3 regions of the Yersinia mollaretii ATCC 43969 genome follow, and region 2 is predicted to be linked to each of the others. Evidence: predicted binding sites of a transcription regulator. Region 2 holds the regulator's gene; each other region holds the start of a gene.

Region 1 (7,042 bases), 470 kb from region 2:
CAATCCTGGTGTCGACATAACATTCCGTGCGGCCAAAAATGATAAGGGTAACGCGATTAATGTCGCGGTGAGTGTCCCAGCAAAGACAATGGCTAAAGTGATAAATATCTGACTGAAATAATATTTAAATGGCCAGTTAATAAAATCATGCCAAACAAACATTCGTAAAAAATAGCGGCTTATTTGCTGGCTTCCGTGGGTAAAGGTCTGCCACGGAATACCAAAAACTTTGAAGAAGAAAAGATAATAGAGAAAAATGACTATAGCAATAGCAGCAACCAGCCTGACATAGCGCTTTTGCTGTAAAAAAAGCTGAGGATGTTGTTGTTTGAGCGCTGATATCTGCTCCGTTGTCAGATGATAAGCCAACATTATGACACTCCTTCTACAACTCGCTTCCGTAATTTACCGGATGCATAATCCAACAATGAAACCACAATAATAATGAGCAATAATGTCATACTGACCTGATCATAACGATCCAGCTTTATCGAGGTCATCAGCTCCTGTCCAATCCCCCCAGCCCCCACCAATCCTAAAATGGTTGATTGGCGGAAGTTAATTTCCAGACGCATAAAACTGTAAGAAAGGAAAATAGGTTTTACCTGCGGCCAGAGAGCAAAACGCATTCGTTGCAATTTACCGGCACCACAAGCGGCCAAACCGCGAATCGGTTTATCTGATGCTGTTTCCAGTGACTCATAAAATAACTTAGTCAGACTGCCAATCGTGTGTAAGGCCAGTGCAAGGAAACCAGGAATAGCGCCAATGCCAAAGGCCATAACAAACATTACCGCCCAGGCTAATTCAGGCATGGTACGCAAAAACGCCACGAAGGTTCGAATAAACAAGCGCAACCAAGGTGGGCTTTGCGTATTATTCGCCGCCAAAAAGGCCAGAATAGTGGCAACTATCACTGACAAAATAGTTGATGCCACCGCCAATTGCAGTGTTTCCCAAATTAGCGGTAACTGAATCGGTAGCCGATAGCCCCAATAAGCAAAAGAGCCTTCGGTACGACCATCTGCAAACAAATTATGCCAATGAAGTATGGGGATGGTTTCAGCCAGATAATCAAAGAAACTTGGAATGGAAATAAAAACAGTATGAAGATTAAACTCAGCAATACTTCCCGCGCCAAGATAGATAATTGCCAGTGTTAATGACCAAATCAACGTTTCACGTTTCTGTTTACCGCGTATCTGCTGATAGTAGTGGTTAAAATCTGTATTCAAAATTAGTTACCACCTAAGAGCAATAGCTCCGGCCAAGCCAGAGCTATTTTGTTTTATCTACTGGTTCGACTTAACGATCGCCTTTGGTTAATTCGCGCTTCATATCAATGATATTTTGATACTCGCTGAGTGATGTTTCACCAATATGCTGTTTTCCGCCCATCGCTTTAATAAAGCAACCGTGATCTTCTTTGTCCAATTTTTTAACCGCCGCGACTAATTGCGCTTTAAATTCAGATGGCAACGCGCTGCGAACTAAAATTGGGCCATTAGGAATTAAGGGAGATTGCCATATAATCCGGATCTGCTTCATTAAATCAGGGTGGTCCATGCGAATCATGCGGGTGAATGCGCCGCTGGTATAACCGGTATTATAATCACCAATCATTGATGCCCAAGTCACCGCACCGGCAAACTGACCATTAATAACCCCGAGTATATCTTGCTCATGACCGCCAGAAAAAGTCACGCTGGAGAAGAAGTCGTTATATTTATTGTCTGGTGTCCCACCAAATTTCTGCTTAAAGCTTTGATTCGGTATTAAGAAGCCCGATGTTGAATCGGGATCAGCAAAGCCAAATGCTTTACCTTTCAAATCTTCAATTTTCTGATACGGGCTATCTGCTTTTACCACGACAACTGAATGATAACCACGCGATTTATCAGTGTCATCGATTGCAATACCCACAATATCAACAGCTTTAGGATCTTTGATATAAACAGAAGCAAAAGAGGAGGGTGACATGCTTAATACTAAGTCAATCTTCCCACCCAATAGACCTTGGATCACGCCAGAGTAATCAGATGCGTTATGCAAATTCGTTTTTACATTTAACTCTTTATCCAAAAACTCTTTGACGCACATGTTATCGCCAATTTGCTGTGTCGCATTCTGCCCACCAAGAATACCCAGATTAATTTCTTTAGGTGCATCCGCTGCTGTGGCATTAAATACCATCATGCTTGCCAATAATGAGGTAAGACAAAGTACTTTTTTCATTAAAATAACCTATTCTGGTAAAGGGATAAGTAGGGATTAATGCAAAAGATCAGTAGACTCATCGCTATAAATATCTTGAATAATAGTGTCATTCAGTTGCGATGGAGGCCCGTCAAAAACAATTCTTCCATGTGCAATACCAATAACGCGTGTACAGTAATCCTTAACTAAATCAACTGAGTGTAAATTTACGACCACTGCAATATCGTTTTCACTTATTTTCTGTAATGTATTCATAATGCGTGTTGTATTTTTGGGGTCCAAAGACGCAACAGGCTCGTCGGCCAATAATATTTGGGGGTTCTGCATCATGGCGCGACAAATAGCCACTCGCTGCATTTGACCGCCAGAGAGGTTCTCTGCACGCTGTAAGGCATGGGGCAACATATTGAGCCATTGTAATAATTCGATTGCTCTGGCCCGATCTTGCTCAGCGAATATTTTGAAAAATGATTTGAGGGTTGAGGTGTAGCTGAGGCGGCCTAATAAGACATTTGTCATCACATCAAGACGGGGAACCAAACAGAAGTCCTGAAAAATCATGCCGCATTTAGCACGCCATTGACGCATCTGCTTTGCGGTAAGTGCTGCTATATTCTGCGTATCACCATTATCATGATAATTGAGAATTTCACCCGCACTGCTGGGAATCGTGCCATTTAAGACATGCAGTAATGTGGATTTACCGGCACCCGAACGGCCAATAATAGCGACAAACTCACCCGCATGAAGTTCAAAATTAATATCATCCAAAACGCGATGCTGTGATTTATACGCCTTAACTAATCCTTTAACGGCAAGTACCTTTTTACGCGGTTCTTGCACCACAGCCGGATAATCAGCCACAGTGAATTGACGTAATGCCTGGCCCATGTCATGTCTCTCAGATTGCCTGTAGTCATGAGCCATTAACGGATATTTTTATTGCATATTGATGATAGTTTTATGAGAGAAAGGTGACAAAAAATAGTCACCTTTCTGATATTTTTAAGAGTATATATTTAGTGAGTCATGATTAGTTTATATCATTATCACAGGTCTGCTAGGTAGCGCTAACTTCTTAACTTTCGGTAGACAAATAGGACAACCAACGAACCGATAACGGCAACCACAAAGCTACCAATGTTAAATCCATCAACTCTACCCATGCCAAAGAAGGTGCTGATATAACCCCCAACCAGAGCACCGACCACACCGAGAATGATGGTCATAATAAAGCCACCACCATCCTCTCCGGGCATTATCCATTTAGCCAGAATACCGGCAATAAGACCAAAAATAATCCAAGATAGTATGCCCATAAACACCTCCATAAAATTAATCTTCGCTGATAGCGAGTTTCGTTTCTCTGTATTACAAACTCAAACAGCTATCATCATCATCATCATCATTAAGTTAAGACCCGATTAACAAAATCTGCAAATCAGATCAGACAATGTTCAGCATAAATCAAATAACGGGCTGACGTGGGACGAAAATCTGGTTAACACCCTGTTGTTGTAACCTTTTCAGCAGATCAATCCCCCCATTTGGGGCACTATGAGCCAACTCCCTTTCACTGGTAAAGATAGGGCTGGCCCAATATATATTGACCGGATCACCTTGCTGTAGAGGTAATGTAAGATTGTCTGCATCAGCATATAATGCTGACGATAAGATGTAGCCTTCGTAACCCTGCGGGGCAACAGACGACTCCAATGTATGTCCCTCCCCTAACCAGGTTATTTTGCTCCAGGGAACATGAGAGAATCCAGCTAAAGCACTCGCCATATGAATGGCATTGTCCTCATTGACATATTGCCCATCGATCGCGATAGCCATCTCCAAACGCCGGTATTTAGCGGCATCATCATTGAATAATATTTCGACCCATGGCTGAGGGCGAATACTGATACCCAATGTTAGAAAATAATATATTCCCTCTTTTTCATGCTGGGAAATGGCCATTGGCGGCCACTTTCCTTGATCGATGGCATAATATTTTAACGATGGACCGAAATGCTGTTCATAACATTGAATATATTCGGCCTGTAATACAGGCCACGGATTCCCCTCTTCCTGCTGCCAAGTCCGCCAAAATTGACGTGTATTTTGTGCAATAGCATATTGAGTATTGGTTGACGCTGAGCCAAGAGGTAATGTTAGGGGGTTATCTTTGATACAGCTGGCAGAATAGCAAATAGAGTGGTCAATATATAAACTCCAGCCAGGAATGATCGCCAGTAATTGGCCTTGATACCACAATGCCGCACCATCATCACTTTCAGACCAGACTACCGTAATAAATTGTGGGTCAAGTTCTGCCTCACCAGCCACATTACGGCAAAACTCAGCCGCTAATCGGGGGGCTAAACCTTGTTCGAGGGCCGCATTGTCAGCCGATTGAGGTGCTGCGACCAAATTCCTTACCCAGCAGGCACGAACAGGAAAACGCTCTTCAAACGCCTCTTGCGGATAGATATAGAAGTACACCACTCGCTGGTCCTGCTGCACCACGGCGACTAACGTCTGGTTTTCATTACTGACTTCGGCCAGCACTTCAGATTCTTTCATATCGCCTCAACTGTATCGGCAAAGGATTTCAGGCGAAACACACTGCATGCCTGCCGTAAAATAAGTCTATTAGCGGGTTACTGATAATCTCATACTAATAACTTTATACTGATAATGTAAACATGCTGGTACTCACAGCATGAGAGGGTAAAACTTGGGCATAGTGTAAAACTGAGTGACAGTGTAAAGCGCCCTTGTCCTTCAAAGCATTGGCAAAAGTCTCAAAAATTTGCTGGGTGCGATAAATATCCACATTTTCTATTTTTATACTGGATTCAGTATATTCCTATGTAACCCTGCGGGATTTATAGACCGACATTGAGATATTTATAATCAATAGTTGGTAGTCTACAACCAGATTTCACGCTAAAATAGAGGTATTATTTTTCGCCAAATTGAAGGTTCACATGGCCTATATACCGAAGAATTACACCCGTCTGGAGAGTGGTTATCGGGAGAAAGCACTAAAGATTTTCCCATGGGTTTGCGGGAAATGTTCTCGGGAATTCGTCTATTCCAATCTGCGGGAGCTGACAGTCCACCATATTGACCACGATCACAGTAATAATCCCGAAGATGGTAGCAATTGGGAGATGTTATGCCTTTTTTGCCATGATCATGAACATTCTAAATATACCGAAGCGGATCAATATGGTTCAACCGTGATCGCTGGCGATGACGCCCAGAATGACCAAGGAGTAGCAACCCACAATCCATTCGCCAACCTAAAGTCGTTGATGAAAAAATAAGTCTATCTGGTCGCAAATTTATGGCGACCAATATTGCTTAATGGGTATGGAGTGGTTAAAAACCCAATAATTGCCGGTATGAACGGTGCTCTTGTTGTTCTGGCAATAATCCTAGTTTGTCAGCTAAATATCGGCATTCACTCTCCAGACTATTAAGCGCCGTTGCATCATCAGTCATGATGGCTATTTCGGCAAAGTGACCAAGCCCAGCCAAGTTATCTATCGTGACGTGAAATTTCCCAATAAAATAGATACTACGTTGTTTTTCTAATGTGAAAGCGGGTTGATACCCTAAAGTGCCCAACATGCTTTTCACTTTATCGATATCATCAATATTACTGGCTTCACAACGCTCGGTTTCAGGTCCTTTGACTATCCATAACCGTATGCCAGATGGGCTCATCTCCCGCAAAACCATACTGATCTTGTTAGCGGCTAAATCATCGCCATTAGCTTCCAGATAGATGTCTTTTTCATGATTATTAAGCGTAAAGGGGATTGCTTGATATATTCTCAGCTGTTCATGTATTGAGTCTATATCCGAAATATGGAATTTTAACTCCACTTCATATTTGCCAACAAAATGCTCACCCATAAAATACCTAACTGCCCCATGTAATGATTTAATCAGATTTTATACCCCATCGGAAAATAATCAAAAATATTATCGAAATATAGAATTAATTTTCCTAACCCACATTTATCTAATCACTTTTTGGCTCAAGCATTAATTTCATTAACAATAAAACCGTGATGACAACGAAAGTTGAAAGCCATTTAAGCCTAATAATGTGAAGCCTCTCACAAAGCAAACGATTTATCGAGAAAGCCTCTCCTCCCTCATGCTTACATCATGGCACGACTCTCTCTGTTTCATAGGGATCTGAACGTGGGTGTCATGCCCGATGATATAAAAAGTCAATGTCATTACAGGAAACCGCGCCAATGAATCACGCCAATGATGAGAAAACGCAGACCTTGCTGGATCAGTTACAGCAGATTGTGGGTGCACGCTACTTGCTCACCAGCGAGCGGCAAACCGAGCGATATCGTAAGGGTTTCCGCTCCGGGGTAGGAGCGGCCCTCGCCGTCGTATTTCCTTCAACGTTATGGCAACAGTGGCAGTTACTGCAAGTCTGTGTGGCAGCCGATATCATTGTTATTATGCAGGCAGCGAATACCGGGTTGACCGAAGGGTCCACTCCTAGTGGCGATGATTACGACAGACCGATAGTCATACTAAATACTTTGCGCCTCAATCAAATTCAGTTATTGAATGATGGCAAGCAAGTCATTGGTTTCCCTGGTAGCACGCTAAATCAGTTGGAGAAGCTGCTGAAACCTTATGACCGTGAACCGCATTCAGTGATTGGTTCATCTTGTATTGGTGCTTCCGTGGTTGGCGGTATTTGTAATAACTCGGGTGGATCTTTGGTTCAACGAGGACCGGCATACACTGAAATGGCACTGTATGCGCAAATTGATGCACAAGGCGAATTAAAATT
Region 2 (7,042 bases):
AACTCTTGCTCCAAACGCAGCTGCTGTTGCTGCACACTCTCAACCTGAGTGCGCAGTTCTGTTCCTACGGTAGAGAGCTGCTCAACTTGTTGGCGCAGTTTATCAAGGCGCTCGGCTGTTTCTGAGGGTTTTACCGCCTGATATTCAGTAATCGCTGGGTGATCCAGTGCACCACATAATGGGCAGGGGTTTCCCGATTGCAATTTGGCCCTTTCAGCTTCTAATCCGGCTATCTGTTTTTCGCGTTCCCACAAGCTTTCCAGATCAGTTTGATGCTGTTTTTGCTGTTTATACAACTGACGTTTTTCAGCTAACTGCTGTTCAAGTCCTTTTAGCTGTTGCTGCAGACTATCGAATTGCTGCTGTTGTTTATCGAGCTGCGACTGAATTTGTTGCGCCAAAGGCGATAATGCGGCTAATTGTTGCCTAATTGGCCGTTGTTGCTGGAGTTCACTCCATTGCTGGCGTAGCTGTGTCGAGGGGTGTTGCTGCTCAAGCCGTGCTAATTGCTGTTGGATGCTACCCGCCTGCGAGCTGGCCTGTATCAATGTGGCTTGCTGTTGTTTGTCTTGCTCATTCAGCGTGGTGATTTGTTGCTGCAATGTGTTCAGCAATGCGGCCTGTTGCTGTAACTGCTGTTCACTTTCAATCCACTGCTGTTGCACTATTTGTTGTTGGCGGAACTGTTCGCGCCATAAGGGGAGGTTCTTTTCCCAGTGCTGATGATGGGGGTGCAGGTGGGCATATTCAGCCAATTGCTGTAGGCGCTGGAGGTTTTTTAGCTGCTGTTGTTCATTGAGTTCGAGCTGCTGCCTCTCTTGTTGTTCTTGGTCCCGTAGTGGTTGTAATTGCATAGCAAGTTGCGCCAATGTGTGCTGCTGCTGTGCAATCGTGTTATCCAATGGGGCGACTTTTTGTTCGATCAACGTTTCTTGCTCATGCTGTTTAGCCGCCTGCTGTTGGCGGGCCAAATTGGCTTGCTCCAACGCCTGAGCCAGTGGTGTCAGCTGAGTCTGAAGTTGCTGCTGTTGCTGAGTCAGTGTGGTGATACGCAGCTGTATCTGTTGCACATCTTGCTGGCTGCGTGAGCACTCTCGTAGTAAGGGGCGCAATTTTTCAGCGGGTTCACTGCGGGCTAGCCGTTGCAGCTCTGGCTGAGCTTGCAGGAGGGCTTGCTCAACCAATTTTTGTTGCTGCCGATACTCCTGTGCACTCTTTTGCTGCTGTTGCCAATGTGTTAGCCAGCTTATTTGTTGTTGATTAATCGATTGTTCGGCGGCGAGTTGCTTCTCTTGTTGGCTGAGAACATCTATTTGTTGTGATAGAGCTGACCGCTGTTCTTCATTGAGCAGCTCAATACCAGTTGCCTGTTGGTGTAAGGCATCCAGATCGGCTTTGGCCTGTTTATGCTGTTCGAACACCTGTTCGGATAGTCGCCCATAGATATCAGTGCCAGTTAACTCTTCCAATAGCTCAGCGCGGTCATTAGCATTGGCATTAAGGAACGCGGCAAATTGCCCCTGTGACAGCATCATGGATTTGGTAAAACGGCCAAAGTCCAGCCCCGTTATCTCTGCAACCCTATCAAGCTTGTCACGCACTTTGTCGGCCAGGATTTTGCCGCTTTCACATAACGCCAACTCAACTTTAGGTGCTTGTAGGCTCCCTTCAGGGCTGTTTTTAGCGCGACGTTGACTCCAGAAGGCGCGATAACGGGTGCCTTTCACCTCAAATTCAACTTCGGCCAGAGATTCTGCGGTATGGCGTGTCATCAGCTCATTTTGGCTGGGCGTGACATTCAGACGTGGTGTTTGGTGGTATAGCGCAAGGCAGATTGCATCCAGCAGTGTGGTTTTCCCCGCCCCCGTCGGGCCAGTGATGGCGAATAAGCCGTTGCTGGCAAAGGGCTCAGCAGTAAAGTCTATCTTCCACTCCCCTTGTAGAGAGTTAATGTTTTTTAGGCGCAGGCTTAAAATTCTCATTTCGGCTGCTCCTCTGCGGCATCATTACCTTGGGTGATCGCTTCAACCACCTGATTGAACATTTGGCGCATCCGCTGCTGGCGTGGCTCGGCTAAATCTGGCTCCAGTGCCAGTCTGCGTTCGAAGACATCGGCGACACTCAGCTCATTGAGTGTCTCCTTTTCTTGCCGCTCAATATTGTTGTTGCGCTGTTCTTTGCTGCGACGTAATAGTACAACCTCAACGGGGAGATCTGCTGCCAACGCCTGAATTCTCCGTTGAATATCAGTAAGATAGTCTTGGGTGGCCACTTCGATATCCAGCCAGACAGGTAAGCCTTGGTGGTCAGCAAATTTAGCCAACTGCTGCTCTATTTGCTGCAAATCCCCTTTGATGAGCTGCATCGGCTGAAATTGAGGGATGAGTAGCGGGGCCACTGACGCCAATGTTTGTTGGGCAAACTCCACCAAATAAACACTTTTCTCTTTGCTCAATTCATCAAAACTCAGGGCGATGGGCGAGCCGCTATAGCGGATATGCTCCGTTTTAGCTACTTGCTGTGCGCGGTGAATGTGGCCCAGCGCAATATAATCAGCCGGTGGAAACGCTTGCGCCGGGAAGGCATCTAGTGTGCCGATATAGATATCACGAACCGAGTCTGAGGTGGTGACCCCTACGGTGGTGAGGTGCCCCGTGGCAATAATAGACAGAGGCAAACCCAGTTCGCTGCGCAGTTCAACGGCTCGCTGATATAACGCCTGATAGTGGCCCGCAATGGCTTCTTGCAACGCCAATTGCTTCTGCCCACCAGATTCACCGGCTTGGCTGGTCACCAAGTCCCGTGGGCGCAAGAAGGGAATGGCACACAGCAAGGCCGCAGGCTGTTTCTGACGGTTTTTCAGCGTAATAATTTGTTGTTCGAGATGGCTACTGGCGCAGGAGATCACTGTAGTATTCAGATAAGAAAGCAAACCGCGTGATTCATTCAGTGTTGATACTGAATCGTGGTTCCCCCCAAGAACAACTAATTGACAGCCAGTGGGCTGGAGTTCAACCACGAAACGGTTATACAACTCGCGGGCATAGCTAGGTGGGGAGCCAGTATCAAAAATATCGCCAGCGACAATCAGCGCATCTACCTGATTTTCTTCGATCTGCTTAATGAGCCAGTGCAGAAATGCCTGATGTTCGGCAGCCCGGCTTTTGGTGAAGAAATGCTGGCCTAAATGCCAATCAGAGGTGTGGATAATGCGCATAAATCTCCCGCACGGCAGGTTATCAGTCAAAGAGAATGGCGCTGATTATAAACGCTGGTCGCAGGATGTCGCGGCTAAAACAAGAGCATGAGGCAAATCTCCGAGACGTCTCGCAAACTTGGCTGCTGCATTTTGCAATTACTGTGAAATTTATCACTATGCTTATTGCTGATAGAAGCGTGATGTTTTTCATAAAAATGTCACAAAAGTGACGCATAATGGCTCCCGAAATCAAATAGTGACCACTAACTTACTGGCAGGGTTGATGATGGCAAGACGCATACTGGTGGTGGAAGATGAAGCACCAATCCGTGAGATGGTGTGCTTTGTGTTGGAACAGAATGGTTACCAACCCTTAGAAGCCGAAGATTATGACAGCGCAGTCACTCGTCTGTCGGAGCCTTACCCTGATTTAGTGCTACTGGACTGGATGCTGCCGGGTGGCTCGGGTATCCAGTTTATTAAGCATATGAAACGCGAAGCATTGACCAGAGATATTCCTGTGATGATGTTGACCGCCCGTGGCGAAGAAGAAGACCGGGTGCGCGGTTTGGAAGTGGGTGCTGATGACTACATCACCAAGCCCTTTTCGCCGAAGGAGTTGGTGGCGCGTATCAAGGCGGTTATGCGGCGGATATCGCCGATGGCAGTTGAAGAAGTGATTGAAATGCAAGGGTTAAGCCTTGACCCCTCCTCTCATCGAGTGATGGCTAATGAGCAAGCACTAGAGATGGGGCCAACCGAGTTTAAGTTGCTGCACTTTTTTATGACCCATCCTGAACGTGTTTACAGCCGTGAACAGTTGCTTAATTATGTCTGGGGCACTAACGTTTATGTAGAAGATCGTACGGTTGACGTGCATATTCGTCGGCTACGCAAGGCGCTTGAAGTTGATGGTCATGATCGCATGGTACAAACTGTCCGGGGAACTGGATACCGTTTCTCAACGCGCTACTGAGTTTTCAGTGCCGGAGAATTCGTCGTGTTAGAACGTTTATCATGGAAAACGCTGGCTTTAGAGCTGGCTCTTTTTTGTTTGCCAGCACTGCTGCTGGGTGCTTTTATCGGGTATCTCCCTTGGTTGTTGCTGGTATCCGTGCTCGCGGCGCTGGTCTGGAACTTCTATAACCAACTCAAATTATCTCACTGGCTGTGGTTAGACCGTAGCATGACCCCTCCTGCGGGGCGTTGGAGCTGGGAGCCGCTGTTTTACGGCTTGTACCAGATGCAACTGAGAAATCGTCGGCGTCGGCGTGAGTTAGCATTACTTATCAAGCGATTCCGTAGCGGGGCCGAGTCACTACCAGACGCAGTGGTTATCACGACCATTGATGGCAATATCTTCTGGTGTAACGGCTTGGCTCAGCAATTGCTCGGGTTCCGTTGGCCGGAGGATAATGGGCAGCATATTCTCAACTTATTGCGCTATCCTGAATTCAGCCAATACCTGCAACAACAAACCTTTTCCCGCCCGCTGACCCTGCAATTGAACAATGGTTATTACGTCGAGTTCCGCGTGATGCCTTATTCTGAGGGGCAATTATTGATGGTCGCCCGTGATGTGACTCAAATGCGTCAGTTGGAAGGGGCGAGACGTAATTTCTTTGCTAACGTCAGCCACGAGCTGCGCACCCCGCTGACGGTGTTGCAGGGCTATCTGGAAATGATGCATGACCAAGAGTTAGCTGGGCCATTACGGGACAAAGCACTAGGGACGATGCAGGAGCAGACCAAGCGCATGGATGGACTGGTTAAACAACTATTGACGCTATCACGTATTGAAGCTGCACCTAATGTGGATATGAATGAGCGGGTGGATATTCCGTTGATGCTCAAGGTATTGCAGCATGAGGTGCAGGCGCTGAGTAATGGTCGCCATGAGATTACTTTCCGGGTGAACGAGCAGTTAAAGGTGTTTGGCAATGAAGACCAACTGCGCAGTGCGGTATCAAATCTGGTCTATAACGCGGTCAATCACACTCCTGAGGGCACTAAAATTGAGGTGTGTTGGCAGCAAACACCGCAAGGCGCGCAATTTCAGGTCAGCGACAATGGGCCGGGGATTGGTCCGGAACATGTGCCACGGCTGACGGAACGTTTCTATCGGGTGGATAAAGCGCGATCACGGCAAACGGGCGGCAGTGGGTTGGGGCTGGCGATTGTGAAACATGCATTGAGCCACCACGACGCGCGTTTAGAGGTGATGAGTGAAATTGGTCTGGGCACGCGATTTATCTTTACCTTGCCGAACCGGTTGATTGTTCCCACAGTTTTAGCCGAGAATGCAGTCAAATCCTAACACTGCATGGATATTAAGCTGATGAGATGGGGAAAATGGGCGCTGTTCACCGCCATGCTAGGGTTGTGCTATGGCGTTTTCGCGCAACAGGTGGTGCTATCTCCAATGATGACGCAGCACTCATCATCGTCAGTTTCTACTGCTCATACCCTGTCAGGCAATCTCTCCAGTGTTGGCTCTGATACCTTAGCCAACTTGATCTCCTTATGGGCTGACGATTTCAATCATCACTATCCCGGCGTTAATTTGCAGATTCAGGCGGCAGGATCTTCAACTGCCCCTGCCGCCTTGGCCGCTGGGGCTGCCCAACTTGGCCCGATGAGTCGGCCAATGAAAAATGGTGAAATTAGCGCATTTATTCAACGTTATGGCTATCCGCCGCTGGCTGTACCTGTGGCCGTCGATGCCTTAGTGGTTTTTGTTCATCAGGACAACCCACTGAATAAACTGAATTTATCTCAGCTTGATGCTATTTTCTCGCAAAATCGCCGCTGTGGGGCGCTCCGCCCAGTTCAGCGCTTTGGTGAATTGGGGCTGGAGGGGGACTGGGCGGCTCGCGCGTTGCAGCGTTACAGCCGAAATTCAGCCTCGGGAACCTATGGCTACTTTAAGCATCGGGTGCTGTGCGATGGCGATTTTATAAATAATGTCAATGAGTTGCCCGGTTCTGCATCTGTGGTGCAAGCCGTAGCAGAGTCATTAAATGGCATTGGCTATGCCAGTATCGGTTTTCGTAACAGTGGTGTTAAACCACTGGCACTGGCGGCCTCTGGGCAGGATTTTGTGCTGCCGACGCCCGAAAATGTTAAAGATGGCCGCTATCCTTTGTCGCGCTATCTCTATATTTACATCAATAAGGCACCGGGCCAGCCGTTGGAGCCCCTCACTGCGGCATTCCTTGAGCGCGTGTTATCACCGGAAGGGCAAAAGCAGGCAGCCCATGACGGCTATTTGCCATTGCCACCTGATGTGCTGATGCGCACCCGAAAAGCTTTGGGTTTTGCTGATTAGTCTGTTTCCAATGTCACTTTTCATCCACGTAATCAGGTGCGATTACCCGTGATAAAAAACCGCTACTGACCGATGATATTTTCACCAGATTCGCTGAGTTGGTGGGGTGATATTGACGATAAAATGTTAACGGTTGGATATAAATGATACAAATCTTGTGGGGTGTATTTATCTAAATCTGGCACGATTAACTGGTTTGGTGAAATTATCTGGATGATGACTCTGCTTTTATGATCCTCACTTGCCTTTCTCCGCTATAAACGGTCTACTTAGCGCCGTTGTTGGCCTATTCCACCTGCAAATAACTTCAAAAACACTGCATACTGACGAAATAGATTGCTTATTAACCGCCGGAGTTTGCGTTTATCAGAGCTTTGTATCGTTTCGATCACGTCGGAAAGACCGCAACTTAGGACTTTTTCTTTTGGTCATTTAACTAGGCAACGCACATCACTATGAGTCATCGTTTATCGTCTAAAGATATTATGGCATTAGGTTTTATGACCTTTGCCTTA
Region 3 (7,042 bases), 1.5 Mb from region 2:
TACTCAGCCCCACAAATTCGCTGGAGAGGCCGAAAGGATCGAGCATTTGCACCGAATACCACAGGGCTTCACCAGCAGGCCAAAGGAAAAAAACCGCCGTGATGGCCAGTTGGGGGAAGACCAACAGATAAGGTAGCCAACTACAGGAGAAACCGGGACGGGAAGATGACATAAAATTAACCACTTATCGGACGCAATGCTGATGATCAGCACCGCGTCTTAACTCAATACCCCACAAAACTATTTGGCGTGACAGGCAAGTACAGCCGCCAAATAACCTTACTTATTCGCTTGTTCGAAGCGGCGCAGTAACACATCACCCCGCTTCACTGCTGTGTCCAATGCTTCCTGAGGCGTCTTCTTACCGGTCCACACCCCTTCCAGCTCTTCATCAACCACGGTACGAATCTGTGGCATATTGCCCAGACGCAAACCCTTGGTGTAAGGCAATGGCGGCTTGTTCAGCATTTGGCGAGTCGCCACATCAGCACCAGGATTCTTGTCATAGAAGCCCTGCTGCTGAGTCAACTCATAAGCGGCAGTGGTAATCGGCAAATAGCCGGTCTTCTGGTGCCACTCGGCGGCAATCTCCGGTTGGGTTAGGAATTGCAGGAATTCAGCCACGCCCTTGTAGGTCTCTTTATCTTTGCCGTCCATCACCCACAAGCTGGCCCCGCCAATAATGGCGTTTTGTGGAGCATCTTTCGCATCGGCGTCGTAAGGCATCATGCCGACACCATAGTTAAACTTGGCGTAATGACGAATATCCGCCAGCGAACCGGAAGAGGCGGTGGTGATAGCGCAATCGCCATTATAAAACTTGGCGGTTGACTCATCTTTGCGACCGAAATAGGTGAAATCACCCTTCTTATTCATGTCCGACAGCAATTGAATATGCTTCACCTGCAATGGCTTATTGAATTCCAACACCGCATCAGTGCCATCAAAACCATTATTGCGGCTGGCTATCGGCTGACCATGCCAAGCGCTGAAGTTCTCAATTTGAATCCACCCTTGCCAACCGCTGGCGTAACCACAGCTTGAACCCGCAGCACGTAACTTGGCGGTATCTGCCGCCAGCTCTTGCCAGGTTTTCGGCGGTTGATCGGGGTTCAGGCCGGCTTTTTTGAAGGCATCTTTGTTGTAGTACAGCACCGGAGTGGAGCTGTTAAATGGCTGGGAGAGTAAATGACCCGTTTTGGCGTCGGTGTAATAACCGGCGACTGTCGGCACGAAAACAGATTCATCAAAATTAATATTAGCGTCTTTAAATACTTGGAACACTGGCTTGATCGCTTTACTCGCCATCATGGTTGCCGTGCCGACTTCGTAAACCTGCAAAATGGCCGGGGCTTTACCGGAACGGAAAGCCGCAATACCCGCCGCGAGGCTCTGCTCATAATTGCCTTTATAGACAGGCACAATCTTATAATCGCTATGCGTCTGATTAAAACGATCAGCTAACGAGTTGACCTCGACACCTAACTCCCCTTCCATCGAGTGCCAGAAAGGAATTTCAGTCACGGCCATGGCATTGGCGCTGAATGCCAAGGTTAGCGCGATACAAATCGACGTTTTGCGAATGGTCTGGTTAAACATATCTAGCCCCTGAATGAATCTGTATGGCTCACATCAATAAATGGCTGCAGGTGAGCGAAATAAATCATTTTTCTGTTCGAAAGCAAACATGACACTGTTTCATGACAGAAATATAAATGTAATGTGACGGAGGTGTGACAAAGACATGAAAATAATGCTGCATGGAATTTCTTATTTCTCACAATGAAGTACTTTCAGCAGCATCATCCAATTTTTATTTTTAATGGTGAGTAAATTAAAAAATAAATTTAAAAAGATTAACTAATGAGAACACTTAACTCATTCCACTAATCCTAATTATAAAAAATGAAATTAATAAAACTTAATAGCGCCTAACTCGTCACCGCTTGAGAAAATACTATTTAGCGTGTTAGTGTTCTCGCCGTCCTGTGACGGCCCGTACATTTATTTTGCTATACCGCCCCTTGTTATCATTACTTATAAGGCTCACGGAAATAATTAACACCTCAGCCGCATGGGAAAGCAATTTTTATTTATATAATGAATCAATTACATAAGGTAATAATTATGATGAAAAAGACCCTGCTTTCTATTATCACTATGGCTATAGTGACGAGCAGCAGTGCTTATGCTGCTCACTCGGTACAAAAAGATATCTCGATTGAAGTCGAGATTGCAGAATCATTAATAATTACAATGAATAAAGCAGATGGCACTCCATTTAATAGTCTAAATCTTACTCTTGATCATAACTACTTTGGCACTGGCTATGTCCATTCAGATTCTTCCTTTAGTGCAGCTCCTAGCTACTTGGTCGCCACACAACCCGTCAAAATAACCGCTCTTCAAGATACAAAAGTTGAAATCTCACTTGCAGAAGAATTTGTCATGCATCACGCAAAGGGAGAAGACAAGCGATTATATCCTAACGTTCACATAGATGACGAAGAACTATCTCTTCTGAGTGGTTCTGAAATTATTTTAAAAAACAAAGAAAAGGATGTAACCCTAGAAGTTGTTGTTCAAGACTCCGGCACCCAACCAGGAGACAAATACACGGGCATCCTTAAACTTGTTATGGAATACGTCGCTTAATTCAGTCAAAATATAATAGATGATAGACACACTATAATAAATGATGACCACTAAATGTAACTGGATCATCTCCATTTGAGGGAGCACTATTTCTCATGTTAACCTTATTGTCTTCTTGTGATGCTCGCATATTGACACTTTTATAAGCTTCCTCATTATCATTGCTTATAGGGTTCACAGGAATAACTAATATCACCCGCATGGGTAACAACTCTATATTTATAGAATGTATTAATTACATAAGGTATCTATGATGAAAAAGACCCTGCTTTCTATTATCACTATGGCTATAGTGACGAGCAATACTGCTTATGCCGCTCACTTTGTACAAAAAGATATCGTTGTTGAGGCTGAAATCGTCGAACCTTTAATACTGACAAAAGCAGATGGCTCCACATTCAATAACATACAACTTGAATACAAGCCTGAAAAATGGAATGGGATTGGCTCTCACCTTGTGTTTTCTCCTGCCAAACTGACAGTTAAGCAACCCATAAAAATAATTGCTAATCAAGGTGCAAGAGTTAAATTATCACTTGCAGAAAATTTTTATATGGCCGGTGCAAATGGGGAGAACGACCGATTATATCCTGATGTTTTCATAGATGATAATATGCTACAGGGGGTGGACGACGATTACGAATTTACGCCAGATAACAGGGTGCAGGAGCTGCGGCTTGAAACTGAAGTACCCGATAATGCCAAGTCAGGCGACAAATATACGGGTGTCCTTAAGCTTCTTATGGAGTCTGCCCCTTAACTCAGTCACAACATAATAACATCCTTGTCGTTAACTTATGCAGTTGGGACGAAATTCCCGACTGCAATTTTTTTATTGCTCGGTGTATTTAATTAAAACGTTTAACTCACAAGTCAACCTCTACACTCAATACGATTTTAAATTAGCAGAGAGTGTAACGTAGATTAAAAGTCACGCCAACTCATGGAGAGGATTAACAATGAAAATATAAATTAGACATTCATTCAGTCAATTACTTAAATTATTTTGTTTTCTTAATTCAACAATAGGGACGTTGAGCCACTAAAGGTGTCATGTTAGCATAACTTCGCTTATTGAGAGAGGCTGCATTAATAATATGTTATTGACACTCACTATCACCTTTATATATGCAGCTCACAAAAATCATTAAGTAAAATAGTGCCATTCCATTCAGGAATAAGGCTCCGATTAAATAAAGGACTATTAGGTAATTATGATGAAAAAGACCCTACTCTCTATTATGACTATGGCAGCATTGGTCAGCAGCGCTACTGCAACAGCAGAGACTAAAAATATTATCGTCAGCGCAGAAATTCCACATGTAATCACTATGCAAAAAAACGGTGGTGGTGATGTAGATCGAATTACGTTAGAACCTGGTTTTGGCAATGCTCCCGCTGATGTTTACGGAGCAAGCGAAAATATTGCTATACGTAATGGCGGCGCAGATATAAAGGTTAATATCGTCGGCGACTTTAAACTGCAATCGCTTACCGCTCCAGGCGAGAGAGAATTTACTGAATTGACGGTAATTCTGGGTGGTGAACAGTTGAAAGGTAATGATGCTAATAAAATTAAGAGTGGCAATATTGAGCTAGTGATACATGGTAAGAAACCATCAGAAGCGATAGCTGAAGAAAAGTACAGCGGGACATTAAAGCTTAACCTAGAACCTGTTACTTAATTATAAAGTCCGTTTCGAAGATACATATCTTTGACTAAGATATCCGGCTAAGTGATTTGATCCTTAGCCGGACTTAATAGCCAAAAACTTATTTATATATTTTCACACGCAGCCAGTGGATTAAATATTTTGCGATATCACCCTTTGTTATCAATATATAACATGAGCTAATGCAAGTCGTTAATATATAAAACAAAGCAAAACTGTCTCTATAATTTAATGATGGAATGGAATCCAATGGCAAAGACACTTAAAGTTAATCAAGCAATTTTATCGGCGTTACTCTTTTCTGCATTCAATTCAGCTCAAGCAGAAGAGCTAACCATAGAACATTTAGTCCCTGAGGGGTTCTCAGCACTTGAGGAGCACAATACATTACAAATACTCGGTGTATTCGACGGAAAAACACTACCCGCTCCACTCTCTTTCTCAGAAGAGAAACAACAACTCACCTTTGATGCGCAAAAATATCGTAATAATAATATTGATGAGCAGTCAATTATATTGTTAGAGGAAATCTTATCGCAACTGCCTTATTTACAGTGCCAAACGGGGTGTGACTATATTTTATCAGGTCATAACATCATGTTGGATAAGGTCAATAATGTGATAACGATATCCAATACAAATAACCGCTACTTGATGCCCACTACCACATGGGGGGTAGTACATAACCAATCTTTTGACCTGCGCATGACCGCCAGAAACTACCGTGCCATCTCTGGCCGAGGGCAAGGTTATATTGGTTTGCCATTACAATCTTATGGCTTTATAAATTGGTTTTATAACGCGACACGGTCAAAGAACCATTATCAGTATGGGAATGAGTCATTATATCAGCACCAAACCCAAACAGGGGTTGATAGTTGGTATCTGCAAAAGAACTTTCAGGCACTCTATTTACGGGCGGGAAGGCAGAATAACCTAGATAACAGTGCGGGTAGCATTCATACCTTAATTAATCCGGCTTTAGACCAATTCATCACCTTGGGTAGCCAAAGTTATTTAGCCCTTGATGCTCCTTCTGCGGGCAGTCTGGTGTTATATGCCACCACTGAAGGGGATTATGAAATTTACCGCGACAACCAACTTATTCGCCGTATTCCCGCACAATTAGGCCGCAATGAGATTGATTACAACCAACTCCCCGGTGGCTATTATCAGGTTGAAATTCGTTTAGTGGATAATACTGGCCGCATCGTCAGTCAGGAAAGCCAAATCATCAGCAATATTGGCACTCAAACCAATCATGGTTGGTTTTTGACCATGGGGAAAGGGGCAATACACCACCGCAACAACTCTCCCCATTTGGTGCAATTTGGCCGCAGCATGAAGATACAAAACCTACAAACAAATCTCTCGCTGCTGGCAGACAATGCCCACCACTGGGCTGGAGAAGGAAATATATCGCGCCCATGGAGTTTCTCCAACCTGACGATCACCCCCAGCCTTGGCATGATGTCGGGTGAAAAACACGGGGGAGGCTATCTGCGCTTAAACGGCGGGAATGCCGCATTGGGGTACTTCTCGGTGGCCCGATATCAGACGCCAGATGTCTCCATTTATGCACCCAATTACGGCAGCACCTCTGCCTCTTATAGTCGCCGTTTTGGGCCAACTCAACTCAGTTATCAATTTAATCAATATAAGCACAATAGACAGCACCGTATTCAAAGCAGTTGGGACTGGCAACGGCCGCAATTCGGTCTGAACCTCTCCCTAGGTGTGCAAAAAGGGGGGCAATGGATCAACCCAATTAGCTCTGGCGCTAATTTCTTCAGCACTAACAATTACAGTGTCTTTCTCAATACCACATTGTCTTTCCGCAAAAGCAGCGCCAGCATCAACAGCGCCTATGCGCAGCAACAGTTGACCACCAGTGCCAATTATCAGCAAGAGTTCACCGACAACCATGGCACCAGCGCGTTGGGTATTAACGGTAGCACCAGCGGGAACACGAATAACGTCGGCAGTTTTGCTCACCGTAGCGGAAGCCGTGGTGACATGTCAGCCCGAGTGGGCATTGATAGCAAGATAGCTAATGGCGGGATCAGTTATAACGGCATGATAGCCATCAGCCCACAAGGGGCGGCCCTGGGGCGCAGCAGCTACAGCGGCTCGGCACTACTGATAGAAACACCAGAATTATCAGGGACACCTTATAGCTTCCGAGCAGAAGGTCATCCGATAACGGGCGAAGGGCTCTATGCCATCCCACTTTCTCGCTATCAAGATCGCTTCTTTATTCGTACCCATAATGACCGCAGTGATCTGAATATGCACATTCAATTGCCGGTCAATATTATGCGCGCCCACCCCGGACAAGTTTTTTCCAGCAAAGCCGATATCACTTTAGACCTGCTTTATAACGGTTTTCTCAACGATGCTAATGGGTTGCCAATCAATGGAGTGATTCAGGAAACGGGCGACACGGTTCACCCTAATGGGCTGTTCTCCATTAGTTCAAATACCATCCTGAATAGCATTTCTGTCCAAAATGGTTCGACCCGATATCGCTGCGATATGCGCCAGCAACGTGATCACATTTACCTTTGCCACACCGATGAATATCAACAGGACTGACCATGAAATACAGTAAATTATTATTAAGCACTATTTTATTGCTCGCTCCGATAACCGCGACTTATGGTCAACTAGTGGCGATCCCTGTCCGCACAACAGTTGAAGCGCTGGATCAGCAC

What was found. The regulator PhoB, encoded in region 2, activates phosphate uptake and scavenging genes when phosphate is short. The targets are predictions, from matches to a motif close to CTGTCATAAAACTGNCNNAT.
Region 1: phnC (phosphonate ABC transporter ATP-binding protein) is a predicted target of PhoB. The motif match lies at 3,168-3,187, and genes of this name have one in related genera.
Region 3: ugpB (sn-glycerol-3-phosphate ABC transporter substrate-binding protein UgpB) is a predicted target of PhoB. The motif match lies at 1,688-1,707, and genes of this name have one in related genera.

The regions. Positions count from the first base shown of each region.
Region 1 covers NZ_CP054043.1:2,829,214-2,836,255, reverse strand. The annotation lists gene phnE (phosphonate ABC transporter, permease protein PhnE) at 1-372, opposite strand, end outside; gene phnE (phosphonate ABC transporter, permease protein PhnE) at 372-1,235, opposite strand; gene phnD (phosphonate ABC transporter substrate-binding protein) at 1,306-2,235, opposite strand; gene phnC (phosphonate ABC transporter ATP-binding protein) at 2,272-3,108, opposite strand; gene HRD69_RS12470 (GlsB/YeaQ/YmgE family stress response membrane protein) at 3,288-3,536, opposite strand; gene HRD69_RS12465 (suppressor of fused domain protein) at 3,685-4,788, opposite strand; gene yajD (HNH nuclease YajD) at 5,196-5,537, shown strand; gene cyaB (class IV adenylate cyclase) at 5,593-6,132, opposite strand; gene dld (D-lactate dehydrogenase) at 6,483-7,042, shown strand, end outside.
Region 2 covers NZ_CP054043.1:2,357,190-2,364,231, forward strand. The annotation lists gene HRD69_RS10410 (AAA family ATPase) at 1-1,982, opposite strand, end outside; gene sbcD (exonuclease subunit SbcD) at 1,979-3,217, opposite strand; gene phoB (phosphate response regulator transcription factor PhoB) at 3,486-4,175, shown strand; gene phoR (phosphate regulon sensor histidine kinase PhoR) at 4,200-5,516, shown strand; gene HRD69_RS10430 (PstS family phosphate ABC transporter substrate-binding protein) at 5,538-6,527, shown strand; gene brnQ (branched-chain amino acid transport system II carrier protein) at 6,983-7,042, shown strand, end outside.
Region 3 covers NZ_CP054043.1:905,985-913,026, forward strand. The annotation lists gene ugpA (sn-glycerol-3-phosphate ABC transporter permease UgpA) at 1-172, opposite strand, end outside; gene ugpB (sn-glycerol-3-phosphate ABC transporter substrate-binding protein UgpB) at 280-1,599, opposite strand; gene HRD69_RS03970 (hypothetical protein) at 2,128-2,655, shown strand; gene HRD69_RS03975 (CS1 type fimbrial major subunit) at 2,906-3,415, shown strand; gene HRD69_RS03980 (CS1 type fimbrial major subunit) at 3,870-4,340, shown strand; gene HRD69_RS03985 (TcfC E-set like domain-containing protein) at 4,563-6,923, shown strand; gene HRD69_RS03990 (fimbria/pilus periplasmic chaperone) at 6,926-7,042, shown strand, end outside.